Regions from separate parts of the Pseudomonas sp. LBUM1670 genome, predicted to be linked through region 2. Evidence: predicted binding sites of a transcription regulator. Region 2 holds the regulator's gene; each other region holds the start of a gene.
What was found. Region 2 encodes FliA, which starts transcription of late flagellar genes. Its sites were predicted from a motif close to CTAAAGTTTNNNNNNNNNNNGCCGNTAA; they were not measured.
Positions count from the first base shown of each region.

Region 1: a site for FliA is predicted at 2,805-2,832, ahead of ACA073_RS11175 (methyl-accepting chemotaxis protein). Genes of this name have one in related genera too.
Region 3: a site for FliA is predicted at 4,376-4,403, ahead of ACA073_RS19885 (methyl-accepting chemotaxis protein). Genes of this name have one in related genera too.
Region 4: a site for FliA is predicted at 3,297-3,324, ahead of ACA073_RS03925 (methyl-accepting chemotaxis protein). Genes of this name have one in related genera too.

Region 1 covers NZ_CP166783.1:2,445,386-2,453,351, forward strand. Annotated here, with positions in the region: gene ACA073_RS11155 (GNAT family N-acetyltransferase) at 1-361, shown strand, start outside; gene ACA073_RS11160 (glycosyltransferase 61 family protein) at 401-1,519, shown strand; gene dapF (diaminopimelate epimerase) at 1,659-2,465, shown strand; partial or broken gene ACA073_RS11170 (IS66 family transposase) at 2,547-2,773, shown strand; gene ACA073_RS11175 (methyl-accepting chemotaxis protein) at 2,874-4,550, shown strand; gene ACA073_RS11180 (GGDEF domain-containing protein) at 4,766-5,893, shown strand; gene treS (maltose alpha-D-glucosyltransferase) at 6,021-7,966, shown strand, end outside.
Region 2 covers NZ_CP166783.1:1,664,365-1,672,330, reverse strand. Annotated here, with positions in the region: gene ACA073_RS07635 (flagellar motor protein) at 1-642, opposite strand, end outside; gene ACA073_RS07630 (protein-glutamate methylesterase/protein-glutamine glutaminase) at 642-1,766, opposite strand; gene ACA073_RS07625 (chemotaxis protein CheA) at 1,818-4,049, opposite strand; gene ACA073_RS07620 (protein phosphatase CheZ) at 4,097-4,885, opposite strand; gene ACA073_RS07615 (chemotaxis response regulator CheY) at 4,909-5,280, opposite strand; gene fliA (RNA polymerase sigma factor FliA) at 5,448-6,188, opposite strand; gene fleN (flagellar synthesis regulator FleN) at 6,185-7,015, opposite strand; gene flhF (flagellar biosynthesis GTPase FlhF) at 7,132-7,966, opposite strand, start outside.
Region 3 covers NZ_CP166783.1:4,370,988-4,378,953, forward strand. Annotated here, with positions in the region: gene ACA073_RS19865 (antibiotic biosynthesis monooxygenase family protein) at 1-281, shown strand, start outside; gene ACA073_RS19870 (DUF2025 family protein) at 404-730, opposite strand; gene ACA073_RS19875 (glycerophosphodiester phosphodiesterase) at 954-2,081, shown strand; gene ACA073_RS19880 (PepSY domain-containing protein) at 2,263-2,571, shown strand; gene ACA073_RS19885 (methyl-accepting chemotaxis protein) at 2,635-4,260, opposite strand; gene ACA073_RS19890 (transporter) at 4,625-5,647, shown strand; gene ACA073_RS19895 (inorganic phosphate transporter) at 5,852-7,465, shown strand; gene ACA073_RS19900 (multidrug/biocide efflux PACE transporter) at 7,613-7,966, opposite strand, start outside.
Region 4 covers NZ_CP166783.1:865,468-873,433, forward strand. Annotated here, with positions in the region: gene ACA073_RS03910 (DUF1631 domain-containing protein) at 1-1,622, shown strand, start outside; gene ampD (1,6-anhydro-N-acetylmuramyl-L-alanine amidase AmpD) at 1,687-2,244, shown strand; gene ampE (regulatory signaling modulator protein AmpE) at 2,257-3,093, shown strand; gene ACA073_RS03925 (methyl-accepting chemotaxis protein) at 3,413-5,443, shown strand; gene ACA073_RS03930 (TatD family hydrolase) at 5,575-6,351, opposite strand; gene cra (catabolite repressor/activator) at 6,355-7,350, opposite strand; gene ptsP (phosphoenolpyruvate--protein phosphotransferase) at 7,632-7,966, shown strand, end outside.

The sequences.
Region 1 (7,966 bases), 780 kb from region 2:
CCTGGGGCGGCCGGATGACGGACTGCTGAAATGGAAAAGAAGGCGTGGCGGTGACGTTGATTCTCTGGGAAACCACGCTTATATGTTTCTGCGTCTACCCAAGACAGGTGTAGCCAGATTCCTTTGGGAAACGCCGCTGTTCGCTGCCGAAGGAAAGGCATTGACCCTTCACCTTGGCTTGCCGGAAGGGCCAAGCGATGAGGAGGTTGCCAGCCGCTATCATGAAATGGTATTTGGCGGGCTGCACAAAATTTATCTTTATTGCGCCAGGAACTCGGGCGAACAGTTTCTCGAAACCTTGCGCAGTCGCTACGCTAGCTTGCAGACCCCACCCGTTATGGAAAGGATTCCATCCAGCTGAGTATTTTCAGGACGCTCTGTCCCGAAGGGAGGACTTTTCATGGAAAGCGATGTCTCGGAAATCAGCACTTCGACCGCTGGCAGTCGAAGGAAATGGACCCTTGCCGCCTACCGGTGCATGGCAAGAAAAAGACTCGCACGCAAAGCAGAGATCAACTTGAAAAGCCTGGCGGTGAAACGCTGGGACGTTGCGCCGGGTGGGGTATCGCATTCTCCGCCGGCTTTCTTCCTGCCCGGTCAAATGGAACGCGTGACGGGTTGGGAGGCGAAGCGCTTTTATCCGTTCGAGCATCCCGCGCGCACAATGGAAGGGCTGGGTGACGTGGTACAAGGCCCGACACGGGGTTACTTGCTTGAGGATGTCTGGCTGATCGATGGGGCGCTCTACAAGGACAATGCAAGTTTTTGGTTGTCTCTCAAGCCCGGCAGGTTTCCGCGCATTGTCGTGGAAAACGAGATCGACCGCGCCGCCGTCTTCTGCACGCAAAATGGAAATACCTGGTTTGGTACGCGGTTGATGGAAGACTTCCCGACCTATTCATTGGCATGCGACGAAGGCGTTCCGGTGACCACCGCGCCCTCCGCCAGATTTCCGCTATCTGCCCAGACCCTCGCGTACGAAGACTGGCTTGGCATGAAGCCGGTGCGCTTGAACGGCGCGTTTTTTCATGAGCTCGTGCTATTCGACGACTTCAGCAATAACCAAAGCAGGCACCTGCGTTACCGTGCCATGGGTGAAAAGCTGCTGGCGCACGTGAGTCATGAGGAGCACCCAGGCGTATTCATTCTTCGCGGTAGCGCCGGTGACTTGCGCCTTTTGCGCAACGAACTCGAGATCGCCGAACATCTGCGCAAGACTCGGGGGTTTCGCGTACTCGATCCTCTGAAAACCGACGTCCCGACCATCGTGGCGACCTGTGCCGGAGCGCAGACCGTGATCGGGGTCGAAGGCAGCCAGCTCGTCCATGGTGTCAATGTACTGCGCCAGGGCGGTTCGTTGCTGGCCCTGCAGCCACCGAACCGTTTTGTCAGCTATTTCAAGTACCTGACGGATCGCGACCAGCAGAATTTTGGCTTTGTGGTCGGAACACCTGAGGGCGATGGCTTCACAATCGATATTGAAGAGGTGGAGCGCACACTGGATCTGTTTCCTTCCTGACGGTTGTTTTGGGAAAAGTCCGAAACAGGTCTGATATCAGCGGCCAGCGAACTTAGCACCGCTTGAAAAAGTGCTGCGAATGGGGCTGTATTGCCTTCAAACATCAATTCCCCCTATGTCCCGTCGCCAGGATCTGTTCATGCCGCTGAGTTTTCACAAGATGCACGCCAATGGCGATGACTTCGTGATCGTGGACGCGAGAAACACCGTCAATCCAGTGACCAGTGCCATCGCTCGGCGAATGGGTGATCGCAACCGTGGCGTCGGATTCAATCAACTCGCGGTGCTGCTCGATTGCGATGACGCAGCAGCGCGCTTGATGTTCTGGAACGCTGATGGCTCCCCGCTGGACGCTTGTGGGAGCGCAACACGCGGTGCGGCGGACAGGCTGATGCGCGAATCAAACACGACTTCTGTCGCACTACGGACCAACCGTGGTCTGCTGACGTGCGAACGAACTTCCACCGGTACCATCTCGGTCAGCATGGGAGCGCCGCTTTTCGGCTGGTCGGATATTCCTCTGGCACAGGAACTGGATACGGCTGTCCTGCCTCTGGACGGCGGGCCAGCAGCGTGCAGCATGGGCAATCCGCACTGCACCTATTTTGTGGATGACCTGACGGCGATTGATATCGCGACAATCGGTCAAACCATTGAAACCAACCCCTTGTTTCCCCTCAAAACGAACGTCCATTTCGTCCAGATCATTGACCGCAAGCATATTCGGTTGCGCATTTGGGAGCGTGGGGGCGGTATTCCGCTGGGTTCGGGTTCCTGCTCTTGTGGCGCTGCTGTTAACGGGATTCGTCGTGGTTTGTTGGACGATACCGTTGAGGTTGAATGTGATGGCGGGACCGTAACCGTTCAATGGGATGGTGTGGGGCCGGTGTTTCTCATTGGGCCGGTAGAGGCGAGTTTTTCGGGACAATTGCGGATAGCTTATTAAAAGTTTGATTGTAACCGGACGGCGGACACACCTTCCGCCCTGGGCAATAAGGACGATTGTGGCCACGTATTTTTAAGCGGACCCATTCTCGAAGCACTGCATTTCCGGATGCTGGCCCAACAAGACCTGTGCCCGAAGGATCGGCTATCACCAAAGCTCTCGATTCCAGCCTCAAGCGCTGGATGCCATTGACTCGATTTCTCGAGGACGGTGCTGTACCCATAGATGATAAGGCGGTCGAAAACCAGATCCGGTCGTGGGCGCTTGAACGCTCGAACGGGTTGTTTGCAGGCTCGTTACGCAGCGGCGGTTGCCTTGTCGAATAGCCTCAAAGTAGGACTAAACAATCGTCTGACGGTGCCGATAAATGTAAGCAAATATATCTGCAGTTCTTGATCAGAGATTTTTATGAAATGGAAGATTCGCAACAAGGTTCTGATGTTATCGGTTGCTCCGGCGCTTGTACTCGCATTAATCATTCAGTTGCTGGCCTTATCTGAGCAGCAGTCCCTTGGAGAAAGAAGCCTGGAAGAAACCCGACAGGCTTTGATCAAGACCCGTAAGGACGAGCTGGTTCACTACCTTGATATAGCCTATAGCACCATCCAGCCGTTGTACGAAGGCTCTGACGCGATGAACCCGGCAACACAGGAGGAAGCCAGGCTCAGGCTGCGCAATTTGCGTTATGGACAAGACGGTTATTTCTTTGGCTACGGCGACACCGGCGATCGGATATTCCTTGCTGGCAAGGACGAAGGGAAAAACTTCTGGGACCTCAAAGACAGCAACGGTACTTACCTCGTTCGTGAGCTGACCGCCGCCGCCAGGCGTGGCGGTGATTTTGTGACGTACTACTTTCCCAAGCCGGGCGCAGATACCAAGCCTTACCCGAAGCTTTCATACAATCGCTACCTGGATAAGTGGCACTGGACTATCGGCACCGGTTTTTATATTGATGGCCTCGATGCACTTATTACCGAGCAAACCCGCAGTCAGCAGCAGACTATGGACGCACTGCGGTGGAAGCAGTGGGGAATTATGGTTGCTTTGTTGTTGCTGCTAAGTCTCATCGTCGCCTATGTCACGCGTAGCATAGTCAGACCTCTGAACCTTCTGACGGGTAACTTGAAGGCCTTGGCCTCCGGAGACGGGGACCTGACTATCCAACTACCAGTGGACGGAAACGAGGAAACTGCGCAACTGGCCATCGCCTTCAATCGGTTTGTCAGCAATATCCGTGACATGGTGCTCGACCTTGCACGCTGCGCTCGATTGCTGCAGGAACGCAACGAACAGCTCAAGCAAAGTGCCCAGCATGCTGCTGACGCCCTTGACCAGCAGACCCAGGATGCAGATCAGGTCGCTCATGCCATGGAGCAGATGGCCCTGGCTACGGAAAACGTGGCGCAGTCGGCACAAAGCGCAGCTCAGGTAACACGCGATACAGACAACCAGGCTCAAGCCATGCACAACAATGTGGACGACACAATGAGTGCAATCGGTGGCCTGGCAAACGACATCGGCAAGGCCGCGGAGGATATCCAGATATTGGGCAGAGATGTTGAGTCCATAGGTTCGATTCTCGATGTGATCCGGGGCATTGCCGACCAAACCAATCTACTGGCCCTCAACGCCGCTATAGAAGCTGCACGTGCTGGCGAGCAGGGGCGCGGGTTCGCCGTGGTGGCCGATGAAGTACGCTCGCTAGCGCAGCGAACTCAGAAAAGTACCGCTGAAATACAGGACAAGATCAGCCAACTGCAACAAGGTGCGCGTGCCGCAGTGAGCACCATGCAGGACAGTCTTAGTGGTAGCGAGCGTGCAGTTAACAAAATTAATAGCACCGGTCAGATCCTTGTCGAGGTCAGCAATGCTGTGTCGGAGATCAACGGGATGAACAACCAGATCGCTACGGCAGCTGAAGAGCAGTCCAGCATCGGTGCCGAGGTGAACCAGAGCCTGTCAAAGATAAGCCGTCATATCAGCGAGACCCAAGCTATCACCACCCGCAACAACGAAATGTGTGTCGACCTGGATCAGCTATCCAGAGAACTTACCTTGCTGGTTAATCGCTTCCGGGTCTAAATCGATCGTAAGTATAAAGATTGGTATTTCGTCCACCGACGCGGTAGCCGTTCGGTAATCTCACTCGCCCGCTGTGTCGGCAGGCGCGTGAGAACTCTTTCAGGTACGCATACGGCCGTTGCTCGAACAATCGGGCAGCAAGGATTGAAGTGCGAATGCCCATAAGCAATGTGCCACAATCGCCATCGTCACAGCATGATGATCAGGCGGATGAAATGGATGGCGTTGGATTGCGGTACGAAACGGAAGAGTTGATCGTCAGGCAGGTGCACACAGACCGATTGCACCAGCTGTTCCGCCAGTCGGTTTCAGCGGTATTCGGCAGCTTTCTCGCGGTGTTGATGCTGTGCTGGCTGTGCTGGGAACGTTTTGATCATACGGTCATTGCGTGGTGGATAGCGCTGCTGGCGGCGGCGTCGTTGTTGCGGATTTCGATGTTCATCGCCTATTTCCGCAGTCCCGTCAGTGAGCGTACCCCTCAGCGCTGGGAGCGCACGTATTGGGCCACGCTCGTGTTGTCCGCCGGTATCTGGGGCGGCGGCGCGCTGGCGGTCATGCCGGCCGATGACCTGTTGGCCCAGGCCCTGGTCATGCTCTTTTGCGTCGGAATGTCTGTCAGTGCGGTGTCCTGTTACTCGGCCTATCGCTACATGACGGTCGTGTCCATTTCCCTGGTGCTGTTGCCTTGTACGATCTGGCTGATGCTTCAATCCACATCCCTGCAGGTCGGCATGGGGGTGGCGGTTCTGGTGTTCGCCTCCTTTGTGTTCAGCGCGACGCGCAACCTGTCCGACGCACTGGAAACCGCCTTTCGTCTAACCCGTGAAATGGAGCAGGCGCACAGTGTTTCCACCCGTGCCGCCCAGACGGATGAGCTCACAGGCCTGATGAACCGCCGGGCTTTTTTCGAACACGCCCAGCAACTGTATGGCCACTGCAAGGACAACCACTTGCCGCTGTGTGCCGTGATGCTGGACATGGATCATTTCAAGCACATCAATGACACCTACGGGCATCAGGTCGGGGATCAGGTGCTGCGGCAAATGGGCTCGGTCATCAGCTGTTCGTTTCGCGAAACCGACGTTTACGGCCGGTTGGGCGGGGAGGAGTTTGCTGTTTTGCTGCCGGACACATCGATTGAGGTCGCGCAGAACATTGCCGAGGAACTCATCCAGTCGATCGCCGGACTGATGACCGGGCCGGTCCATCGCATCTCGGCCAGCGGCGGTGTCGCGTCAATGAATGCCGAGGATAACGATCTGCACAGTTTGATGAACAACGCGGACAAGGCGCTGTATCGAGCCAAGGCGCGCGGGCGTAATCAAGTCGCGGTTTCCGAGTAGCCTGCAAGACCGTCATAAAACAGCACGATGCAACGAATGCCACGTCAGGGCCTCATATAAAAACGAGCGGCGCCTTTAGTGCAGAAGGGCGGATGCCATTTTTTCATGACGAGAGGTGATTGTTTCCATGACGGCGGCTGAGAAAAACCATGTGGACTGGCTGGTCGAACAATCGATGCTGCATGCCGCAAGACAACGGGCCAGGCTCTACTCGGGGCAAGGCCGTTTGTGGCAACAGCCCTACGCGCATACCCGGCCCCGTGACGCCTCGGCCCTGGCTTCCGTGTGGTTCACCGCGTACCCGGCGTCCATAGTCACCCGTGAAAATGGCACCGTGCTCGAAGCCCTGGGGGACGAAACCTTATGGCACGCCTTGTCGAGAATCGGTATCCAGGGGATTCACAACGGCCCGCTGAAAAGGTCTGGCGGCCTGTCGGGCAGCAAGCACACGCCCACCATTGACGGCAACTTCGACCGCATCAGTTTCGACATCGATCCGCAGTTGGGCACCGAGGCCCAGCTTCAGGCGCTGACGCGCATGGCCGCCGCGCACAATGCGGTCATAATCGACGATGTCATCCCGTCGCATACCGGCAAAGGCGCGGATTTTCGCTTGGCCGAGATGGCTTATGAAGACTATCCGGGGCTCTACCACATGGTGGAAATCCGCGAGGAGGACTGGCCGCTGCTGCCCGATGTCATCGAGGGCCGTGACGCGCAGAATCTCAGTCCGCAGCAGGTCGATGTGCTGCGCGACAAGCATTACATCGTTGGCCAGTTGCAACGGGTGATCTTCTTCGAGCCCGGGGTCAAGGAAACCGACTGGAGTGCGACTCCGATTGTGATCGGGGTCGACGGCAAGCCGCGACGCTGGGTTTACCTGCATTATTTCAAGGAAGGGCAACCGTCGCTGAACTGGCTGGACCCGACCTTCGCCGCACAGCAAATGATCATCGGCGACGCGCTGCACGCCATCGACGTCATGGGCGCGAAAATCCTGCGGCTGGACGCCAACGGTTTTCTCGGCGTTGAACGCAAGCTCGATGGCACCGCCTGGTCGGAAAGCCATCCCTTGTCGATCACCGGTAACCAGTTACTGGCCGGGGCGATTCGCAAGGCTGGCGGTTTCAGTTTTCAGGAACTGAACCTGACCGTTGACGATATCGCCGCCATGTCCCACGGCGGCGCCGATCTTTCATATGACTTCATCACCCGACCCGCTTACCAGCACGCGTTGCTGATGGGCGATACCGAATTCCTGCGCTTGATGCTGCGTCAGATGCATACCCTCGGCATCGATCCGGGCTCGCTGATCCATGCGTTGCAGAACCATGACGAACTGACCCTCGAACTGGTGCATTTCTGGACCCTGCACGCCCATGACACCTTTCTCTATCAAGGGCAGACGTTCCCCGGCAACATTTTGCGTGAGCACATTCGCGAGCAGATGTACGAACGCCTGGCCGGCGAGCACGCGCCGTATAACCTGAAATTCGTCACCAACGGCGTGTCCTGTACCACCGCCAGCATCATCACGGCAGCACTGGGGATTCGCGACCTCGACACCATTACCCCGACGGATATTCAGCAGATACGCCAGATTCATGTGCTGCTGGTGATGTACAACGCAATGCAGCCGGGCGTGTTCGCGTTGTCGGGTTGGGATCTTGTCGGCGCACTGCCGCTGCCGGCAGAGCAGGTCGCGCATCTGATGCTCGATGGCGATACCCGCTGGATTCATCGCGGCGCCTACGACCTGGTTGACCTCAATCCGGAAGCGGAGCTGTCGGACGGGCAGATGCCGCGCCCAAAAACGCTGTATGGCAGCCTGACCAGTCAATTGAAAGACCATGACTCGTTTGCCTCGCAGCTGAAGCGGATCCTGGCGGCGCGCCGTTCCTACGATATCGCCGCCAGTCGCCAGATTCTGGTCCCGGATGTCGAACATCCTGGGTTGCTGATCATGGTCCACGAACTTCCGGCCGGCAAAGGCACCCAAATCACCGCGCTGAACTTCGGCTCGACAGCGATCACCGAAACCCTGCACCTGCCCAATATTGCCCCGGGGCCGGT
Region 2 (7,966 bases):
CTGGCGCAATGCAACGGATTTGAGTTTGGCGGCAATCGGCAGCAGCACCAGGTTGGCACTGGCCACGCCGTAGATGGTGGCGACGAAGGCCACGGCGATGCCACTGCCCAGTTGCGAAGGGTCGCCCAGGTTGCCCATGACGTGGATCAGGCCCATCACCGCACCGATGATGCCGATGGTCGGCGCATAGCCACCCATGCTTTCGAAGACTTTGGCGGCTTCGATGTCGCGGCTTTCCTGGGTGTAAAAATCCACTTCCAGAATGGTGCGAATCGCTTCCGGCTCGGCGCCGTCCACCAGCAGTTGCAAGCCTTTGCGCGAGTAGGCGTCGGGTTCGGCGTCGGCCACACCTTCCAGGCCGAGCAGACCTTCCTTGCGGGCGGTCAGGCTCCAGTTCACCACGCGGTCGACGCCGCCGGCGAGGTCCACGCGCGGCGGGAACAGGATCCAGCCGAGAATCTGCATCGCGCGTTTGAAGGCGCTCATTGGCGATTGCAGCAGCGCCGCACCGACGGTCCCGCCGAGCACGATCAACGCCGCTGGGCCGTTGGCCAGCGCGCCGAGGTGACCGCCTTCAAGGTAGTTGCCACCGATGATGGCGACAAACGCCAGGATGATCCCGATAAGGCTGAGTACATCCATCAGACACACGCCTCGACCAGGTGCTTGCCAATGTCGTCGAGACCGTACACCGCATCGGCGAGTTCGGCTTTGACGATGGCCATCGGCATGCCGTAGATCACGCAGCTGGCTTCATCCTGAGCCCAGATCGAGCTGCCGCCCTGCTTGAGCAGACGCGCACCTTCACGACCGTCGGCGCCCATGCCGGTCAGTACGACCGCCAGAACTTTGTCACCGTAGGACTTGGCGGCCGAACCGAACGTGATGTCCACGCACGGCTTGTAGTTCAGACGCTCGTCGCCCGGCAGGATTTTCACCGCGCCACGGCCGTCGACCATCATTTGCTTGCCACCCGGCGCCAGCAACGCCAGGCCCGGACGCAGGATGTCGCCATCCTCGGCTTCCTTGACGCTGATGCGGCAGAGCTTGTCCAGACGCTCGGCGAACGCTTTGGTGAAAGCGGCCGGCATGTGCTGGATCAACACGATTGGAGCCGGGAAGTTGGCCGGCAATTGCGTCAATACGCGCTGCAGGGCAACCGGGCCGCCGGTGGAGGTGCCAATGGCAACCAGCTTGTAGGCTTTGCGTTTCGGCGCGGGCGACGACAGTGCGTGCGCCGGTGCACGAGCCGGGATCGGTGCCGGACGAACAGGCGCGCTGCTGACATAACTGCTGACGCTGGAAGGCGCAGGGGTCGGGGCTGGCGTGGCGACGGGTGCCGGTGCGCTGTAAGCACTGACACGACGGTTACTGCGCGAGATGCTGAGAATCTTCTCGCACAGCAGTTGCTTGACCTTCTCGGGGTTGCGCGAGATGTCTTCGAAATTCTTCGGCAGGAAATCCACCGCGCCGGCGTCCAGCGCATCCAGGGTGACCCGGGCGCCTTCGTGCGTCAGCGAGGAGAACATCAACACCGGAGTCGGGCAGCGCTGCATGATGTGCCGCACCGCCGTGATGCCATCCATCATCGGCATCTCGTAGTCCATGGTGATCACGTCCGGCTTGAGGGCCAGCGCCTGATCAATCGCCTCTTTTCCGTTGGTCGCCGTACCGACGACCTGGATATTCGAATCCGCTGAAAGAATTTCCGAGACGCGGCGGCGGAAAAACCCCGAATCGTCCACCACCAGGACTTTGACTACCATAAACACTCCGTTAGGCGGGGGCGAGGCTCAGTCGCCCCGCCCCCCCCAGAATCAAATACGCCGTGCGGCGTAACGCTTGAGCATGCTCGGAACATCGAGAATCAGCGCAATGCGGCCGTCACCGGTGATGGTGGCGCCGGACATGCCCGGAGTTCCCTGGAGCATTTTGCCCAAAGGCTTGATGACCACTTCTTCCTGGCCGACCAGTTGATCGACGACAAAGCCGATCCGCTGGGTGCCTACCGAAAGGATCACCACATGGCCTTCGCGCTGCTCTTCGTGAGCGGCGGAGCTGATCAGCCAGCGCTTGAGGTAGAACAGTGGCAGCGCCTTGTCCCGCACGATCACCACTTCCTGACCGTCCACCACGTTGGTGCGCGACAGGTCGAGGTGGAAGATCTCGTTGACGCTCACCAGCGGGAACGCAAACGCCTGGTTGCCAAGCATGACCATCAGCGTCGGCATGATCGCCAGGGTCAACGGCACCTTGATGACGATCTTCGAGCCCTTGCCCTTGGTCGAGTAGATGTTGATGGTGCCGTTGAGCTGGGCGATCTTGGTTTTCACCACGTCCATGCCCACGCCACGACCCGACACGTCGGAGATCTCGGTTTTGGTCGAGAAACCCGGCGCAAAGATCAGGTTGAAGCAGTCGGACTCGCTGAGACGGTCCGCCGCATCCTTGTCCATCAAACCTTTTTTGACCGCGATGCCGCGCAACACGTCAGCGTCCATGCCCTTGCCGTCATCGGAGATGGACAGCAGGATGTGGTCGCCTTCCTGTTCGGCGGAAAGAATCACTTTGCCGCTACGCGGCTTGCCCATCGCTTCGCGATCGGCCGGCTCTTCGATGCCGTGGTCGACCGAGTTGCGCACCAAGTGGACCAGCGGGTCGGCCAGGGCCTCGACGAGGTTCTTGTCGAGGTCGGTTTCTTCGCCGACCAGCTCCAGGTTGATCTCTTTCTTGAGCTGGCGAGCCAGGTCGCGAACCAGGCGCGGGAAGCGCCCGAAGACTTTCTTGATCGGTTGCATCCGGGTCTTCATGACCGCGGTTTGCAGGTCGGCCGTGACCACGTCGAGGTTCGACACGGCCTTGGACATGGCTTCATCGGCGCTGTTGGCGCCCAGGCGAACCAGGCGGTTACGCACCAATACCAATTCGCCGACCATGTTCATGATTTCATCGAGACGCGCGGTGTCGACCCGCACGGTGGTCTCGGCTTCGCTGGCCGGTTTTTCCGCAGGTGGCGCGGCCGGTGCACGGGCAGGCGCCGGTGCAGCGGCGGCAGGCTTCGGTGTTTCGGCTTTTGGCTCGGGCGCCTTGGCGACAAGTGCCGGGGCTTTGGCGACGGGCGCCGCTACCGAAGAAGCGGCAGAACCGGTGCCGACTTCAGTGAACTTGCCTTTACCGTGCAATTCGTCGAGCAGCGATTCGAACTCGTGATCCGAGATCAGATCGCTGCCAGCCGCTTTGGCGATGGGCGCAGCGGCGACCGGGACCGAAGCGATCGCCGATTCCAGCGCGTCGACGGCAAAGTTGCCCTTGCCGTGCAACTGATCGAGCAGGGCTTCGAACTCGTCGTCGGTAATGTCGGAGCTGTCGCCTGGCGCTTTCGGGGCAGCCGGTGCTGCGGGCGCGGCGATCGCGTCGACGGCGAACTGGCCTTTGCCGTGCAGTTGATCGAGCAACGACTCGAATTCTGCATCGGTGATTTCGTCGCTGGCCGCATTGGAAGCTGCAACCGGAGCAGCCGCCGGCGCCTCGGCCTGAGCCTTGACGGCGTTCAGCGAGTCCAGCAGTTGTTCGAATTCGCTATCGGTGATGTCGCCCGAATCGGCTTCGGCAGCCGGCTCTTCCACCACTTCAGCCACAGGCGCGGCTGGATCGGCGGTTTGCGGCTCGGCCAGACGGGCCAGGGCCGCAAGCAATTCAGGCGTGGCAGCCGTGATCGGGCTGCGTTCGCGGACTTCGCTGAACATGCTGTTCACCGCGTCCAGCGCTTCGAGAACCACGTCCATCAATTCCGAGTCGACGCGACGTTCACCCTTGCGAAGGATGTCGAACACGTTCTCGGCGATGTGACAGCACTCCACCAGCTCGTTGAGCTGGAGGAAGCCGGCGCCCCCTTTTACAGTGTGAAAACCGCGAAAAATTGCATTGAGCAAGTCCGCATCATCCGGTCGGCTTTCAAGCTCGACCAGCTGTTCGGACAGGTGCTCAAGAATCTCGCCGGCCTCAACCAGGAAATCCTGAAGGATCTCTTCATCGGCGCCGAAGCTCATTAAGGGTGTGCTCCTAACAGGTTTAAAAACCTAAAATACCTAGAATTCTAAAACCCTAGGCTGGATAGCAAATCGTCCACATCGTCCTGACCGGACACAACGTCTTCTCTTTTATCGGCATGAATCTGCGGACCTTCACCCTGAGAGAGATGTTTTTGCGGATCTTTTTCAGCAAGCATCGCTTCACGGTCATGTTCGATGCCCGCAAAGCGGTCCACCTGACTGGCCATGAGCACGAGCTTGAGCAGGTTGCTTTCAACTTCAGTAACCAATTGGGTCACACGCTTGATCACCTGACCTGTGAGGTCCTGGTAATCCTGAGCGAGCAGAATGTCGTTGAGGTTGCTCGACACCGCGCGATTGTCCGCGCTGCTGCGTGCCAGGAAACCGTCGACACGCCGTGCCAGTTCGCGGAACTCCTCGGCCCCGACTTCGCGACGCATGAACCGCCCCCAGTCCGTGCTCAGCGCCTGGGCTTCATCGCTCAGGCTGTTGACCAGCGGCGTGGAGTTTTCGACCAGATCCATGGTGCGGTTGGCGGCAGCTTCGGTCAGTTTCACAACGTAACCCAGACGCTCGGTGGCATCCGTGATCTGCGACACTTCCTCGGCTTGCGGCATGTGCGGGTCAATCTGGAAATTGACGATCGCGCTGTGCAGCTCGCGGGTGAGCTTGCCCACTTCCTGATACAGGCCGCGGTCACGGGTCTGATTGAGCTCATGGATCAGTTGTACAGCGTCGCCGAACTTGCCTTTTTCAAGGCTTTCGACCAGTTCGACCGCGTGTTTTTTCAGGGTCGATTCAAAATCGCCCTGTGAAGATTCGTTTTGGTCCATAGCTCCCCCCGTGGCGCAGTTTCTCAACCGATGCGTTCGAAAATCTTCTCGATTTTTTCTTTCAACGCCTGGGCCGTGAAGGGTTTGACCACATAGCCGTTAACACCGGCCTGGGCCGCTTCGATGATCTGCTCGCGCTTGGCTTCAGCGGTCACCATCAACACCGGCAGGTGCTTGAGCTTTTCATCGGCGCGCACGTGACGCAGCAGATCGATACCGGTCATGCCAGGCATGTTCCAGTCCGTTACCAGAAAGTCGATGCTTCCGCTGTTGAGAACCGGAATGGCAGTAGTGCCATCGTCGGCCTCGACCGTGTTGGTGAACCCAAGGTCACGCAACAGGTTTTTTATGATCCGCCGCATCGTTGAGAAGTCATCAACGATGAGGATTTTCATGTTCTTGTCCAATTCGACCTCCAAGCAGTCTTAAACGCGCCCAGCACCTGGACGCGCCATTTCATTCAATCCGGCAAAGCACTCTATGACTGTCTGGAGCACAACAGATCGAAACCGGCGCAGTTCAACACCACACCAACCACGTTCGCAGTGTCCCCACACTGCCTTCAGCGCGCTCGCCACTCCCCCAAACGCCCCCGCAAACGGGCCGCGCACTGGCTGTGTAACTGGCTTACCCGAGATTCGCTGACCCCCAGGACCTCACCGATTTCCTTGAGATTCAACTCTTCGTCGTAGTACAGCGCCAACACCAGTCGCTCACGCTCCGGCAAATTGGCAATCGCGTCCGCCAGCGCCGCCTGGAAGCGTTCATCTTCCAGATCGCGTGACGGCTCGAGATGAGCACTCGCGCCATCCTCGTGCAGCCCTTCGTGTTCGCCGTCCTGCAACAGATCGTCGAAACTGAATAACCGGCTGCCCAGGGTGTCGTTCAAAATCCCGTAGTAATCGTCGAGACTCAATTGGAGTTCGGCCGCAACTTCGTGATCTTTAGCGTCACGACCGGTTTTAGCTTCAATCGAGCGAATTGCGTCGCTGACCATGCGGGTATTGCGGTGGACCGAACGTGGCGCCCAGTCCCCCTTGCGGACTTCATCGAGCATCGCGCCGCGGATTCGAATGCCCGCGTACGTCTCGAAACTCGCGCCTTTGCTGGCGTCGTATTTGGTCGATACTTCAAGCAAGCCGATCATGCCGGCCTGGATCAGGTCTTCGACCTGGACACTGGCCGGCAGACGCGCCAGCAAGTGGTAAGCAATGCGTTTGACCAGTGGCGCGTAACGCTCGATCAGCTCGTACTGCGCGTCACGTGCCGACTTCTTGTAAAGGTTGTAACCGCTGGCTGTCATAGCACGGGACCTGCCGTTTGTTGCACGAGGCGCTCGACAAAAAACTCCAGGTGCCCACGCGGGTTGGCGGGCAGCGGCCAGGTATCGACCTTTTGTGCGATGGCCTTGAAGGCCAGGGAACACTTGGAACGCGGGAAAGCTTCATAAACCGCGCGCTGCTTCTGAACGGCCTTGCGCACGCATTCGTCGTACGGCACCGCACCGACGTATTGTAAGGCGACGTCGAGGAAGCGATCCGTGACCTTGGTCAATTTGGCGAACAGGTTGCGACCTTCCTGCGGGCTCTGGGCCATGTTGGCCAGGACGCGGAAGCGGTTCATGCCGTAGTCGCGGTTCAGCAGTTTGATCAGCGCGTAGGCATCGGTGATCGAGGTCGGCTCGTCGCAGACCACCAGCAAGACTTCTTGCGCGGCGCGAACGAAACTGACGACCGAATCACCAATACCCGCGGCGGTGTCGATCACCAGGACGTCGAGGTTGTCGCCGATATCGCTGAACGCCTGGATCAGGCCGGCGTGCTGTGCCGGGCTCAGATGCACCATGCTCTGAGTGCCGGACGCCGCCGGGACGATGCGGATGCCGCCTGGCCCCTGCAACAACACGTCGCGCAGCTCACAGCGGCCTTCGATCACGTCGGCCAGGGTACGTTTGGGTGTCAGTCCCAGCAGGACGTCGACGTTCGCCAGCCCCAGATCGGCGTCCAGCAGCATGACGCGCCGGCCGAGCTCAGCTAGAGCCAGGGACAAGTTCACTGACACGTTAGTCTTCCCGACGCCACCTTTGCCGCCGGTCACCGCGATCACCTGTACGGGATGCATGCTGCCCATGTTATTTCTTTACCTTGTCTTGCATAGACGGAGGCCACATTACTGGCTGCGCGTTCATCAACTGAACAATGCATGGCAGACCATCGATGTAGGTACAAAAACTATTCATTAATACCTCAGCTGACCTGCTTGGTCGGGCTGTGGTAAATATCAGCGAACATGTCAGCCATGGCTTCTTCGCTGGGTTCATCCTGCATTTGCACACTGACGGCGCGGCTGACCAGCTGATGACGACGCGGCAGATGCAAATCATCCGGAATCCGCGGTCCATCGGTCAGGTAAGCCACCGGCAACTCATGGCTGATTGCCAGGCTCAACACCTCGCCCAGACTTGCCGTTTCATCCAGTTTAGTCAGGATGCAGCCAGCGAGCCCGCAGCGCTTGTAACTGTGATAAGCGGCGGTTAGAACCTGTTTCTGGCTGGTGGTTGCCAGAACCAGATAGTTTTTTGATTTGATGCCACGACCGGCCAGGCTTTCGAGCTGCATGCGCAGTGCCGGATCGCTGGCCTGAAGACCTGCGGTATCGATCAGCACCACGCGTTTGCGCAGCAAAGGGTCCAGCGCCTGCACCAGGGACTGGCCCGGGTCGACGTGCGTTACCGACACGTTGAGGATCCGGCCGAGCGTCTTGAGTTGTTCCTGAGCGCCGATACGGTAGCTGTCCATGCTCACCAGCGCGATGTTTTGCGCACCATACTTAAGCACGTAACGGGCCGCGAGCTTGGCCAGGGTGGTGGTCTTGCCCATGCCGGCAGGACCGACCATGGCAATCACACCACCCTCTTCCAGCGGCTCGATTTCCGGTGTGGCGATCATCCGCGCCAGGTGCGCCAGCAACATGCGCCAGGCCTGACGAGGTTCTTCAATGTCGGTAATCAGTTCCAGCAGATCGCGGGACAACGGGCCGGACAAACCGATGCGCTGCAAGCGACGCCAAAGATTGGCCTGG
Region 3 (7,966 bases), 2.7 Mb from region 2:
TCACTTCCCTGCGCACCGAGGGCGATCAGGGGTACGCCGAGGCCGCCGAGCGCATGGTTGAACTGGCGCGTGAGCAACCGGGGTTTCTTGGGATCGAATCGGCGCGGGGCGAGGATGGGCTCGGGATGACGGTGTCCTATTGGGCCAGTGAGGCGGCGATTCTGGCGTGGAAACATCATCCCGAGCACAGCGCGATTCGTGAGCGTGGGCGTTCGACCTGGTATTCGGCGTGTCATACGCGGGTGTGCAGGGTTGAGCGGGCCTATGGGTTTCAGCAGTAGATGTGTGGTGTTCTTTAGGCCGCCTTCGCGAGCAAGCCCGCTCCCACAGAGGATATGTGTCGTTCACAAAACCTGTGGGAGCGGGCTTGCTCGCGAAGAGGCCGGCACAAACACTGCAAATCTCAACTCTGTACAAGACTGCGCACCGCCGAAATCTCCGGCACTTCCCGCCGATTCATATACACCCGCAACGGCTCGGTAATATTGATCCGGTCATCAATGTGCTGATCCAGCAACAACTGAATCAACTCGCGCTTAAGCGTCATGGCCTGCTCCGGCCCCGGCGCCCAGACAAATTCACTCGCAGGGATAATGCCGTCATCCGCCACGTCCATGCCGAAGGAATCTTCGCTGAAACGCACGATGTACTGGCCGGTTTTGCGATTGAGGCCGACGAAACCTTTGAGCTGGTCGGCGGCCTGGCAGATGAGCTGGGAAGTGATGCGCATGATAAACCTCACACAAGTGATCGATGGTTTACACGCAGGGCAAGATGAAAGGCGTTCCCTCTGCCGGGGAAATTGCCGGAGCCAAGAGTACTGCAAAGAGCCGCACAAAAGCGCTGAAAAAATCTGCTTTAAACACGTTTATGTCGGTCTCGCGATAGCGCAAGCGGCGCTCAGTTGTTAAAAGTGGACGTCTTAGAAAACACTCTGCGAAAGGATCTCGACCATGACTGTTACTTTCACCAAGAGCGCTCTGCTGCTGAGCGTGCTGCTCGGCCTCGGCCAGGCGCAGGCCGCCAGCGAGCCAGGCCCGGCCTCACTGGCAACACGCTCGGGCATCCCGCACCCGGCGGTGATTGCCCACCGTGGCGCCTCCTTCGATGCACCGGAATCCACCGCCGCGGCCTACAAACTGGCGCGCGATCTGGGTGCCGACTACCTGGAACTGGACCTGCAACGCAGCAAGGACGGCGTGCTGTTTGCCCTGCACGACAACAACCTGCAACGCACCACCGACGTCGCCAGCAAATTCCCTGAGCGCAAGGACAGCCCGGCCAACGCGTTCACGATCGCCGAGCTGAAAACCCTCGATGCCGGCAGCTGGTTCAACACCGCGTACCCGGATCGCGCGCGTCCTTCCTACGCGGGTCTGAAAATCCTGACCCTCGACGAAATCATCGACATCGCCCAAGGCACTCCGCTGCACAAGCCCGGCCTGTACATCGAAACCAAAGAACCCAAGCAATTTCCCGGCATCGAGCGCGACCTCAAGGATAAATTGCAGGATCGCGGCTGGCTGAGTCCGGCCGGTTCCAAACTGGCGAAAAGCAATCTGGCGGTCGGCCAGGGCAAAGGCAAGGTGGTGCTGCAAACCTTCGAGAAGAGCAGCCTCGAACTGCTGGAAAAAGAAATGCCGCAGGTGCCGAAGATTCTGTTGCTGTGGGTCGGCGAAGGCAGCATCGAGCCGAAGTCCAAAGTGACGTTCGCCGAGTCTGGCGACAAGGATAAAGCCACGTACTACGCCAAACAGGAACCGAAGGACAAGGCCGAATTCCAGCAATGGGTCGAGTACGCCAAGGCTCAGGGTGCGATCGGCACCGGGCCTTCAGCAGCACTGACCAAGGGCGGCGATCAGAGCTACTCGGACCTGGTGAAACCGTGGATGAACCAGTACACCCACGATCAGGGTTTGTTGGTGCACGTCTACACCGTCGATGATGCGGTGGATTACCAGAAAGTCATGGACGCCGGGGTCGATGGGATCTTCACCAACCGCGCCAGCGAGCTGCTCAAGTTCTACAAACGCCCGGCGGCGGCGAGTGTGGCGCAGCTGCTGACAAACAACGGTTATTGATCCAAAACCGTGGCGCACCCTTCGCGAGCAAGCCCGCTCCCACAGGATTGATGCAGAACATGTGGGAGCGGGCTTGCTCGCGAAGCCTTTGCAAACGACGCGGTCCCGGGAATTAAGCCTGAATTAAGTTGCCACATTTAATCTGGCCCCACTTAAACGGCTCACCCAAGGAAAGAACTTCATGATGACTTTGACTGCCCTGTTCACCGCTGCCGCCCTGACCCTCACCGCAGGCCTGGCCCAGGCGGCTGATGTTCCCGTCGATCAGATCCCGCAGTTGGTCAAAGACGGCAAGATCAAGTCGCTGGAAACGCTGAACAAAATCGTGCTGGACTTGCACCCCGGTGCCACGATCACCGACAGCGACCTCGACAAACACTCCACCATCTACGAGTACGAAGTTGAACTCAAAGACGCCAAAGGCGTTGAATGGGACGTGGACTTGAACGCCGCCACCGGCGAAGTCCTGAAAAACAAGCAAGACGACTGATACACACACAACAAAGCCGCACGATTTTCGGATCGTGCGGCTTTTTTGCGTTCCGGTGACGCCTTATGCGCTCAAACGCGCCGTCACTTCATTCAACTGCCCCGACAACCCGTGCAGGTTGTGGCTGGCGGCTTCGGTGCGCTGCACGTTGTCCAGGTTGGTACTGGCGATGCTGGTGATTTCGGTGAGGTTGCGCGAGATGTCTTCGGCGACCGAGGTCTGCTCTTCGGCAGCGGTGGCGATCTGGCGGTTCATGTCGCGGATGGCTTCCACCGCGTGGGTGATGCGCTCCAGCATGGCACCGGCCTGAGTCACTTGCTCGACGCTTTCTTCACTGCGCGACTGACCGCTTTCTATCGCCTGGGCCGCGTCCACCGCACCGGTTTGCACGGTCTGGATGATCTGGTTGATCTCGATGATCGACGCCGCCGTGCGCTGGGCCAGGCTGCGCACTTCATCGGCCACCACCGCGAAACCGCGCCCGGCTTCACCGGCACGGGCGGCTTCGATAGCCGCGTTGAGCGCCAGCAAATTGGTCTGCTCGGCGATGCCGCGAATCACTTCCAGCACTTTGCCGATGCGGCCGCTGTCGGTTTCCAGCTGTCGAATGACCGTCGCGGTGTTGGCGATTTCGCCGCGCATACGGGTGATGGTGTGGATGGTGCCCTGCATGACTTTTTCGCCTTGCTGGGCGGACTGGTCGGCGTCATCCGCCGCACGCGCGGCATCGGCGGCGTGGCGCGCGACTTCCTGCGCGGTGGCGGACATTTCGTTCATCGCCGTGGCCACCTGGTCGGTGCGGTTGAACTGCTCGTTGGTGCCGCTGGCCATGAGGCCGGCGATCGCTTTCAGCTCACCGCTGGCGCCGTCCAGATCCTTGGCACTGACCTGCAGGCGGCTGAAGGTGTCGGCGAGGAAATCGCGCAGCGTGTTGGCCGCGGTCGCCAGTTTGCCCAGCTCATCCTGGCGGGTGCTGGCCACGCGGTCGGCAAACTTGCCCTGGCTGAGTTGCGCCACGTAGTCGATCAGTTTGCGAATCGGCTCGACCAGATTGCGGTTGACCAGCCACAAGCTGAACAGGCCGATCAACAGACCTGAAGCGAGCATCACGATGATCCCCAGCAACACAGTGCGATCGGCGCTGGCGCTGATCAGCTTCGACTGTTCGGCACCCTGTTTGCGCAATTCACTGACCAGTTCGCTCAGTTGATCACTGGTCGCCCGGTCCACGCCCTTGACCGCCGTGTCGCCCGCGGTTGAATCGGCACCGGCCGCCACGTAGGCATCACGGCCCTTCTGGTAGGCCGCGCCTAACACGCGGTGTTCGTCACGCAGACGCTCGATGCGGGTCTTGAGTTGCGGCTCGATGCCCTTCTGCCCGGCCAGTTCGCCGAGGATGCCCTGCACTTCGCGCTGACGGTCTTCGAATTGCTTCCAGTATTTGTCCAGGTCCGCCGGTTGCTTGCCGCGCAGCAGGACGTTCTTCCATTCCTGGACCTGCACCTTGAATTGCAAGTTGGCTTCATCGATCAATTGTGAAGTGTGCAGCGGCCCTTCAATCAGATTCGCGTAGCTCTGAACGCCGCTGGACAGAAAGTGAAAACAGGCCAAAGCGATCAACAGCATCGCAAACAGACTGCCGCTCAGCAGAGCGAGAATTTGCGCTCTCAATGACTTTTGCAAAAACATCGGCAAGTACTCATGACAGGAATGAGGCACGCCCGGTGTGAGGCGTGAAAGTAATCCGGACATCCCTGTCTGCGGCGTGGGCCGGTGGTCGAAGGCGCGCAACTTAACCTAAGCGTGATCGGCGTTCCAGAGCGCTTCTTGAAGATAATCCGACCAACAGCAACGCAAACGTTTGCGTTACCAAATCGTCACAAAAATGTCATCACGCCTTGCGATGATGCGGCCTGTAGGAGCGAGCTTGCTCCGGGCGGCGTTCCGACGATGGTCGTTAACGAAAACGGGGCGTAGCAGGATGAACGCGGTGCCCTTGCGTTCATCGCGAGCAAGCTCGCTCCTACGAGAGTCACTCCCCTTGCGAGACTTCATGAACCACAGCATCGACCAAAGCCATCGCGACCCGGACCTGTTCGGTCTGCTGTACGGTTTCAGTTTTCGCCCCGGCGAACGCGGTCGCGAGATCGATTCGGCCATGGCATTGCGGTGCCTGCAGCAATCGGACGACAGCGACGAATTTCTCTGGCTGCACTTGAACCTCGCCCACGCCGCGTGCGAGCGCTGGATGAAAAGTCATCTGGAATTGCCCGACGAGTTTTTCGAAGCCCTACATGAAGGCTCGCGTTCGACGCGCATCGAGCATGTCGATTCGGCGTTGCTGGCGGTGGTCAACGACGTGGTATTCAACCTCAGCAGCATGGTCTCCTCGGATGTGTCGACGCTGTGGGTGTGCGCCCGCAGCCGGCTGATCATCAGCGCGCGCCTGCAACCGCTGCACTCGGTGGACAAGTTGCGTTCGTCGGTGAAGGCCGGTGAACGCTTTCGCTCGCCGCTGGAATTGCTGGTGCATTTGCTGCGCGACCAGGGTGAAGTGCTGACGCAGATCGTGCGCAAGACCAGCCTCAGTGTCGATCAGATCGAAGATGAGTTGCTGTCCTCGCGGCTCTCGACCAACCGCGCGGAGCTGGGCGCCAATCGCCGGGTGCTGGTGCGCCTGCAACGATTGCTGGCGCTGGAACCGGGCTCGTTGCTGCGCCTGCTCAACCGTCCGCCGCAGTGGTTGCAAAAGGAAGACGTGAAGGAGCTGCGCAAGTCCACCGAGGAGTTTGCGCTGATCATCAACGACCTCACGGCGCTGGGTGAACGGATCAAACTGTTGCAGGAAGAGATTGCCGCCAACCTCAACGAACAGAGCAACCGCACGCTGTTCACCCTGACGGTGGTGACGGTGCTGGCGTTGCCGATCAACATCATTGCCGGTTTCTTTGGTATGAACGTGGGTGGGGTGCCGCTATCCGAGGATCCGGAAGGGTTCTGGATTCTGGTGGCATTGGTGGCGACGTTTACCGTGATTGCGGGGCGTTGGGCGTTTCGTAAGCGCCAGGATCTGTAGGAGCGAGCTTGCTCGCGAAAAACCTGAGGGCGCCGCTGGATATCTGATTTTACGCGTTATCGTTCACGACCATCGCGAGCAAGCTCGCTCCTACAGGGGACTGTGTTGGGTTCAAAAAACTCAAACACTGATTTAGCGCAGCCTCTCTGTAACATTTGGCAATGATCATGACTGACACTCCCTCCCCCCTCAGGATTGTCCGTTATGGCTACTCCTTCCTACACCGCCGCCCAGGCGTCCGCCCGCAGCGCGAAGCCGCAGTTCGATAAAAAACCCGGCCTGCTGACCATTGTGATTTTCTTCGCCGTGCTGGCCATCGGGCTGTTGTTCACGGCATACAGCCTGATGCACGACATGAACGAACTCGGCACGGTGGTCACCACCTGGACGCCGTTTCTGCTGCTGGGCGTGGCGCTGCTGATCGCGCTGGGCTTTGAGTTCGTCAACGGTTTCCATGACACCGCCAACGCAGTGGCCACGGTGATTTACACCAACTCCCTGCCGCCGAACTTTGCGGTGGTCTGGTCCGGGTTCTTCAACTTCCTCGGCGTGCTGCTGTCGAGCGGCGCGGTAGCGTTCGGCATCATCGCCCTGCTGCCGGTGGAGCTGATTTTGCAAGTCGGGTCGTCCGCCGGTTTCGCGATGATTTTCGCCCTGCTGATCGCGGCGATTCTGTGGAACCTCGGCACGTGGTGGCTGGGTTTGCCGGCGTCTTCGTCGCACACCCTGATCGGTTCGATCATCGGTGTCGGCATCGCCAATGCCTTGATGCACGGGCGTGACGGCACCAGCGGCGTGGACTGGGCGCAAGCGACCAAGGTCGGTTATGCGCTGCTGCTCTCGCCACTGGTCGGCTTCGGCTGCGCCGCGTTGTTGCTGCTGGCCCTGCGCGCCTTCGTCAAGAACCGTGCGCTGTACAAAGAGCCCGAAGGCAACACCCCGCCACCGTGGTGGATTCGCGGCATGTTGATCCTGACCTGCACCGGCGTGTCTTTCGCCCACGGCTCCAACGACGGGCAGAAAGGCATGGGCCTGATCATGCTGATCCTGGTGGGCACCCTGCCGATGGCCTACGCGCTGAACCGCACCATGCCGGCGGATCAGTCGCTGCAATTCGCCGCCGTGGCCGAAGTCACCCAGCAGGCGCTGATGAAAACAACCTCGCTGCCGGCGCCGGCCGATCCGCGTCCGGTGCTCTCCGAATACATGCGCAGCAAGGAAGCCACGCCGCAACTGATCCCCGCCCTCGCCGCGCTGGCCGGCAACATCGGCAATGAAGTGAAGGGCTACGGTTCGCTGGCGAAAGTCCCGGCCGAGGCCATGGGCAACGTGCGTAACGACATGTACCTGACCAGCGAAACCATTCGCCTGATGGACAAGAACAAGGTCGGCAACTTCGACGCCGACACCACCGGCAAGTTGCAATTGTTCAAGCAGCAAATCGACAACGCCACGCGGTTTATCCCGCTGTGGGTGAAAATCGCGGTGGCGATTGCGCTGGGCCTGGGCACCATGGTCGGATGGAAACGCATCGTGGTGACGGTCGGCGAGAAAATCGGCAAGACCCACCTGACTTACGCCCAGGGTGCCTCGGCGGAAACCGTGGCCATGCTGACCATCGGCGCGGCGGACATGTTCGGATTGCCGGTGTCGACCACTCATGTGCTGTCTTCGGGTGTGGCCGGGACCATGGTTGCCAACGGCGGCGGTTTGCAGATGAAGACCATCCGCAATTTGCTGATGGCCTGGGTGTTGACCTTGCCGGCGGCGATTTTGCTGTCGGGCAGTCTGTACTGGCTGTTCACCCAAATCTTCTAACCCGCGCAGCCCGCCCCCCTGTAGGAGCGAGCTTGCTCGCGATGGACGCCAACGATAACGCGTATTCTCTGGATGCACGCGTCGCCCTGAAATCCATCGCGAGCAAGCTCGCTCCTACAGGGGGCGTTATGCTGCGATCTTTGGCTTTTATCCTTCACAAGCCTGGCGCATGAGGACCCGCTCCCGCACCACGTCATACGCCCAGTGGTAAACGTAGGTGTACGGCAGGAAAAACAGCAACACACCGATATCCAGCAGGAACGCCTGCCACAGGCTGACCTTCAGCCACCAGGCAATCAGCGGTACGCCAACCGCCACCAGTCCGCCTTCAAACAGCAGCGCATGGACCACTCGCAGCCAAGCGTTGCGCTCCAGGTCGAAACGCTCAAGCAGGCGATCGAAAATCCCGTTGAACACCACGTTCCAGGCCAGCGCCAACGCCGCGATCACCACCGTGACGACGCCCATGTCGAGCATCGGTTTGTCCATGATCCACGCCAG
Region 4 (7,966 bases), 800 kb from region 2:
AGCTCTTCGAGCGCTATGTGCTCAGCGACACCGACCAGCTCTACACCGAAGCCAATCAGTTGCTGATCGCCACCGGCATATTGCCCGACCTCAAGCCCGCGCCGGCGCGGCGTGCGACCGATCGCGCGGAGGCCAGTGTCAATGCCGAGCCCGCCGCAGTCGGTATCCACGCCGGTAGCACGCCGATCGACGACGGCGTGCAGGAAGTTTTCGCGGCGCTGCAGGAGCTGCTGTTCCACGTACGCGGCAGTGTTGCGCCAACGCTGGAGGTCAGTGCCACGGCGCAGCCGATTTCCACCCGCGACCTGCTGCGCCTGCTCTCGCATTTGCAGCAATACGTACCGACGCCAGCCGCCCAGGACGATTTCGACCTGCGCAACCAGCTTGAACAATTGCTGACCCGGGTCAGCGTCAAAAGCGGCAAGTCGCGCGTGGTCGGCGTGGCCGATGAAGACGTCATCAACCTGATCGCCATGCTGTTCGAATGCATCCTCGATGACCGCAACCTGCCGGACTCTCTCAAGGCGCTGATCGGCCGCTTGCAGATCCCGATGCTCAAAGTGGCTGTGCTCGACAAGAGTTTCTTCAGTCGCAGCAGTCATCCGGCCCGCCGTCTGCTCAACGAAATCGCCGCTGCGGCCATGGGTTGGGGTGAATGCGATGACCATCAGCGCGACAGTCTGTACCTGCGTATCGAGCAAGTCGTTCAGCGTTTGTTGAGCGATTTTGTCGATGATCCAGCCATTTTTTCCGAGCTGTTGGCGGATTTTCTTGCGTTTACCAGCGACGAGCGTCGTCGCAGCGAGCTGCTGGAACAACGCACTCGCGACGCTGAAGAAGGACGCGCCAAAACCGAAATGGCTCGTCAGCGCGTCGAACAGGCGCTGAACCAGGTGCTGTTGGGCAAGGTTCTGCCGCAGCGGGTGGTGGCGTTTGTCCAGGAGGCCTGGAGCCAGGTGCTGCTGCTGACCTGCCTCAAGCATGGCGATCAGTCTGACGAATGGCATGCCGATGTGCAAACCATGGAACAACTGGTCTGGAGCGTGCAGCGTCATGACGAACCTGACGCGAGCCTGCGCCTGTTGGCGCTGGTGCCAGGGTTGCTCAAATCCTTGCGTGACGGGTTGAGCAGCGCGGCGTTCGATCCGTTCGCCACCGGGGAGTTTTTCAGTGAACTGGAAAGCCTGCACGTTCAATTGTTCGAACGCCCGGATCAAACTCCTGCAACGAGCCGCGAGGCCGATGCGCCGGTGATGGTGCAAGTGCAAGATGAAATCGTTCTGCGCACCGCCGACGAAGGGGCGGTGGCGTCGACCTCGGTACACTTACCGACGGATGATGCGGGCCTGATTCAGGTCGATCAACTGCACGTGGGCTGCTGGGTCGAGTTTCAGGAGGATGAGGATCACAACCTGCGCTGCAAACTGGCTGCGATCATCGAGGCCACGGGCAGCTACATTTTCGTCGATCGCACCGGGATGAAAGTGCTGGAGCGCAGCCGTACCGGCCTGGCCCTGGATTTTTGCCGTGGCGCGGTGCGAACCCTGGACGACACCTTGCTGTTCGACCGGGCTCTGGAATCGGTGATCGGCAACCTGCGGCGTCTCAATCGCGGCAAGTGATCGCGCGCCGAGGGGCTATCGCGGCATACTGGGCGCCCACACAGTCGACGTTGAAGGAACCTGTATGCAGTTGGACCCCGCGAGCGGTTGGTGCCAGGGCGTGAATGTCTGCCCTTCACCCAACTTCAATGCGCGCCCCACGGGCGAAATTTCCCTGCTGGTGATCCACAACATCAGTCTGCCGCCGGCGCAGTTCGCCACCGGCAAGGTGCAGGAATTTTTCCAGAACCGGCTGGATGTCACAGAGCATCCCTACTTTGAAGGGATCGCTGACCTGCGGGTGTCCGCGCATTTTCTGATTGAGCGTGACGGCACCGTCACTCAGTTTGTCTCCTGTCTAGAGCGTGCCTGGCATGCTGGGGTGTCATGTTTCGATGGCCGGGAAACCTGTAACGATTTTTCCGTGGGCATCGAGCTCGAAGGCACGGATGATCTACCGTTTACCGACGCTCAATATGATGCGTTGACGGCCCTGACCTTACAGCTGCAAAGCACCTTCACGGCCATCACCGCACAGCGCATCTGCGGGCATAGCGATATCGCACCGGGGCGCAAGACCGATCCGGGGCCGGCGTTCGACTGGGCACGTTATCGCACCGCCTTGGCGCGCCGCCCTGGCTAAAGAGGAAAAAGAATGAGTTTTCTGGTGTTGCTGTTGGCGGTGTGGATCGAGAAATTCTCGGCCCTGCGCCATCGGGTTCAACGTGACGGCGGCTGGGTGCGCGAGCTGCACAAGCTGGAAGTCAGCCCGCGCCTGGTCAGTCGTCCGTGGTTGATATTGGTGATTCTGGTATTGCTGCCGGTGGCGCTGCTGGGTTTGCTGCTGGTGGTGCTGGAACCGGTCGCTTACGGGCTGTTGGCGTTGCCGGTGCATTTGCTGGTGGTCATCTACAGCCTGGGTCGCGGCGATTTGCTGGCCGGTCTCGGGCCGTTTCGCGATGCCTGGCGCCGGGAAGACCTGCAAGCCGCCGCTCACGTGGCAAAACGCGACCTGGATATTTGCGCCGACAGCGGCGAGCAACTGCTGGAGCGGGTTGAAGGGCATCTGCTCTGGGAGGCCTACCAGAGCTTTTTTGCGGTGATTTTCTGGTACTTCCTGTTGGGCCCGGTGGCGGCGCTGAGCTATCGACTGCTGGCACTTGCCGAAGAACATGGGCAGAACCTGGCGGTCGTCGAGCGCGCCACACAACTGCGCCATGCGTTCGATTGGGTGCCGGTGCGTCTGCTGGCGGCCAGCTTCGCGTTGGTCGGCAACTTTGTCGCGGTCAGCCGGGTGATGCTGCACGAACTGCTGAACTGGAACATCAGCGCCGCACGGTTGATCGAGAAAGTCGGGCTGGTGGCCGGTGAAATTCCTGCACCGGTGGTCGGACCGGACGGCATCAACAGTCTCGACCGGATCTGGGAATTGCTGCTGCGAGCGGCGGTGCTCTGGTACGCCGGTTTTGCGCTGTGGACCGTATTGCCATAATCCTACGTCTGAAGTGAACTCATTGTGGCGAGGGAGCTTGCTCCCGCTAGGTGCGAAGCGCCCCCGGCATCAGTTCAGACAGACCTGGTTGTCCAGGTTTGCGACTGCTTCGCAGTCGAACGGGAGCAAGCTCCCTCGCCACAAGGGATATCACTTGTCTGAAAGGACACCCTCTGCCTGAAGAGCAGTTCCCCGCCATTTACCTTAAGTTACAAACCCTCCCGCCGATTTAAGCTATACAGAGATTGCACTGAGTAGTGGCTATCTGCTGCCTTTCTGTGCCTGCCAATAAAAATAAGAATGCAAAGGGAGACTTCCAGTGAAGAGCTTGCTCTATCCCGCCGTTGCGCTAATGAATCGCCTGAGCTTCGGCATGAAGTTCAGCCTGATCAGCGTTCTGTTCCTGGTGCCGATGCTGGTGACCAACTTTTACCTGGTGCGCGATTCCTATCGTGAATTCCAGGGCACTCAGGTTGAACTGCAGAGCCTCGACTTGCTGGGCAGCAGTCTGGCCCTGCGACGCGATCTGGAAACCCTGAACAACCTGGTGCAGATCAACGTCACCCTTGGCCAGTCCGGCAAGGCTGGCAATGTCGAATCCAAGATCAGTGCTCTGGAACAAAGCGTGCTGGCCCGCCTGCAAGGGCTGGTGGCGATGACCACCGATCCGGAACTAATCACGGTTTTCGATGGCAAACGCGATGAAATGATCAGCGCGTTCAAGGCCCAGCAAACGGAAAACTCCCTGCAAAGCAAAAGTGCGCTGATCGGCAAGTTGCTCGGCAACGCACAGATTTTCAGCCAGATCATCGCCAGTCAGGCAGGCTTGAGCCGCGACAACCAGAGCGACATGCGTCAGCTCACTGAACTCATTACCAATGTCACGCCACCCGTCACCCAGATATTGGGCGATGGCCGCGCGATGGGCTCCTATTCGCTGGGGCAAGGGTTCCTCAATTCGTCGTCGAGCACCCGTTTCGATGAGTTGCTGGTGCAGATCGAAAAGCTGCAGGCCGAGTACGGTCTGAAGTTGCAGGACACGCTGGGCTCAAGCAAAGCGGCGCGTGAAACCCTGAGCGCCCAGGCCGAGAGCAGTAAGGCGACGCTGAAAAAAGCCAGTGAACTGTTCGAAGAGCAAGTGGTGATGGCTGACACCCTCGATGCGCCTTGGCAGGCCTTCTACGATCAGGTCACCGGCCTGATGGACCAGACTTACCAACTCAACGAAGCCACCCTGAAATTCCTCGATACCCAGTTGCAACAACGACTGACTCAGAACCGCACGCACATGGTTCTGCAGGCCGTTGCGTTGTCGGTGGTGTTTGTGCTGATTTTTTATCTCTATGGCGGCTTCTACGCCTCGACCCGCACCACCCTCAAGCGTCTTGGCGCGATGATGGATAAGGTGGCAGCCGGCGACATGACCGTGACCTTCAACGCCAACAGCCGTGATGAACTGGGCGAGTTGGGCGAGGTGTTCAACGGCACCGTGAAGAAAATCCATGACCTGATCGAGCGTGTCGGCCACACCGTCGGTGAAGTCGAGCGCCAGGCCGGTCAGGTCCAGAATGTATCGGCCCAAAGTAACCAGGCCGTCGCGGGGCAGCGCACGCAGATCGAACAGGTCGCCACGGCCATGAATCAGATGTCGGCCACGTCACTGGAAGTGGCCCGCAGTGCGGCGGCGGCGGTCAGCAGCGCCCACAGCGTCAACGACGAGACCATCAGCGGGCGCGGTCTGGTGGAATCGCAACAGGGCAGCATTGCCGCACTGGCCAGCGAGATCGATCAATCGGTGCTGGTGATCAATCAACTGGCCAGCGACAGCCAGTCCATCAGCCGCGTGCTGGAAGTGATCAAAAGCATCGCTGAGCAGACCAACCTGCTGGCGCTCAACGCGGCCATCGAGGCGGCGAGGGCGGGCGAGCAGGGTCGAGGCTTCGCGGTGGTGGCGGACGAGGTCCGGACACTGGCCAAACGCACCCAGCAATCCACCGAAGAAATCGAACAGATGATCGCCAAACTGCACAGCGGTGTCGGTGCGGCGGTGAAGGCCATGGGCTCCAGCCATCAGATGGCCAACGGCACGGTGGGGCAGTCGGAAAAGGTCCAGCAAGCGCTGGAGAATATCCTCGGCGCAGTCGGCATGATCGTCGACCAGAACCAGCAAATCGCCGCCGCAGTGGAACAACAGACTGCCGTGGCGCACGACATCGACCAGAACATCGTCGAGATCAACCGTGCCGGCGAGCGCACCGCTGAAGGTGCGCACCAGACCGAGGACGCCAGCCGGGCGTTGTCGGCTCAGGTGGTTGAGCTCAAACAGTTGATCAGTGCGTTCCGGGTCTAGAGAACCCACAGAAAACCAATGTGGGAGCGGGCTTGCTCGCGAAGAATTACTAACATTCAACATTTATGTCGACTGTTATACCGCTTTCGCGAGCAAGCCCGCTCCCACAGGAGTTGTGTGCATTAACTGATTTACCAGTCGAACACTTCACACGCATTGGCCGTGCTGACAGCCGCCAGCCGTTCAGGACTGATCGCCATGATTCCCGCCAGCGCCTCGCAGATCGCCGGCAAATGCGCCGGGCTGTTGCGTTGACCGGGAAACATGGCGGGCGCCATGTCCGGTGAGTCGGTTTCCAGCACCACCGATTCCAGCGGCAATTCAGCCAGCACGCGGTGCATGCGCAACGCCTGCGGCCAGGTCGCCGCGCCACCAAGGCCCAGTTTGAAACCGAGCTTGATGTACTCACGGGCCTCTTCCTGGCTGCCGGCGAAGGCGTGAATGATGCCCGCACGTTTCAACTTGAAGCGCTTGAGCGTAGCAATCACCGCCGCGTGGCTGCGCCGCACGTGAATCAGCGCCGGCAGATTGAAGTCCGCTGCCAGTTGCAGTTGCGCGTCGAACAGCGCCTGCTGGCGTTCGCGGTCGAGGGTTTCGATGAAGTAATCCAGGCCTATTTCGCCCACCGCACATAGTTGGCGATGACCGGCTAAACGGGTCAGCCAGTCACCCAGTTCGTGCAAGTCTTCAGGGCGATGCTCATCCAGATACACCGGGTGCAAACCGAACGCCGCGTGCAGATCGGGATCGCTCAGCACCAAATCCCAGACGCGCTGCCAATTGGCCTGATAAACCCCCAGCACCACCATCCGCCTCACGCCGAGGGCGCGGCTCTCGGCGAGCAGCGCCTGACGATCCTCGTCGAAGTCCGGAAAATCCAGATGAGTGTGGCTGTCGATCAGCTCCACGGTTCAGTCCTGGCGAATACGCTGCTTGAAGGTCCGCGCGATGGCTTGCACACCCGGCTGGTAATCGGATTGCTCGATGGCGGCCAGGGCCAGTTGCAGCGCTTTGTCGGCGATCAGCTGGTGCTGCTGGGCCATGGCGTTGACCGGCAGCGGCAGGAAGTCCAGCAACTGCGTGTCACCGAACGTGCCGAGGCGCAGCGGACGGGTTTTCAACGGGAAGTCGTGCAAGGCGTCGAACACGCCCTGAAGCAACACGTAGGACGTGGTTACCAGCGCATCCGGCAAATGACCCAGGCGCTGGAGCATTTCTTCCATCATCTGCTTGCCGCACTCGCGGCTGAACGATTCGCCGTGTTCAATCAGGATTTCTCCTTTGAACCCGGCCAATGCTTCCTTGAACCCGGCCGCCCGCTCCTGGCTGATGCTCAGTTCGGGACGTGCGCCAATCAGGGCAATTTGCTTGGGTAACGGATCGAGCAGGCTGCGCGTCAGTTGCAGACTGGCTTCGCGATCATCGCTGATCACCGAGCAGAAATGCTCAGGCTCCATGACCCGGTCGATGGCGATGATCGGGATGCCCTTGGCTTGCAACTGACGGTAACTGTCGTCACCGGCGGGCAGGCAACTGGCGACGATCAAGGCGTCGCAACGCCGGGCGCGGAACAGTTTCAGCAATTGACGCTCGCTGTCTGGCGCGTCGTCGGAGCTGGCGATCAGCAACTGATAACCACGGGCTCGGGCACCTTGCTCCAGCAGTTTGGCGATACGTGCGTAACTGGGGTTTTCCAGATCCGGCAGAATGAAGCCCAGGGTGCGGGTGTGCCGACTGCGCAGCCCGGCCGCTTGGGGATTGGGCGTGAAACCATGTTCTTCAACAACCGCGCGCACGCGCTCGACGGTGGCGCTGCTGATGCGCTGCTGTTCGGCCTTGCCATTGATGACATAACTGGCGGTGGTCACGGACACACCGGCCAGCTGGGCGATATCACTGAGTTTCAACGCGGGTTTTCCTTGTTTGTCGGCCGACATTTTCGCCAATGCTACCCGATTCAGGCAGGCGACCCTGTCTCAACGTATCCGACAGTTGGACTTCAAGGATGGGACATTATCGAGTAACGTGCCAATCAGTCTAGATTAAACGATTCAGCAGGCGTATTTTCTACGTTTCAGGTGCATTTGGCCGGTTCTGCCGTGAAACCGCCAAAAGTGATGATTAAGCGCTTAAGCTGACTTCATTCAAAACAATACCTGGCACCTCAAGGTGCCAAAAAGGAGAAAGCATGCTCGAGCTCACGATAGAGCAGATTTCCATGGGGCAATCGGCTGTGGATAAGTCCGCAGCGCTGCACCTGCTGGCACAACATCTGGTCGCCGATGGCCTGGTGGCCGACGGTTATCTCGCCGGTCTGCAAGCGCGCGAAGTCCAGGGCTCGACCTTTCTCGGTCAAGGTATTGCCATCCCCCACGGTACACCGGAAACCCGCGATCAGGTGTTTTCCACCGGCGTGCGGCTGATGCAGTTTCCCGAAGGCGTGGATTGGGGCGACGGTCAGATCGTCTACCTGGCGATTGGTATTGCGGCCAAATCCGACGAACACCTGCGACTCCTGCAATT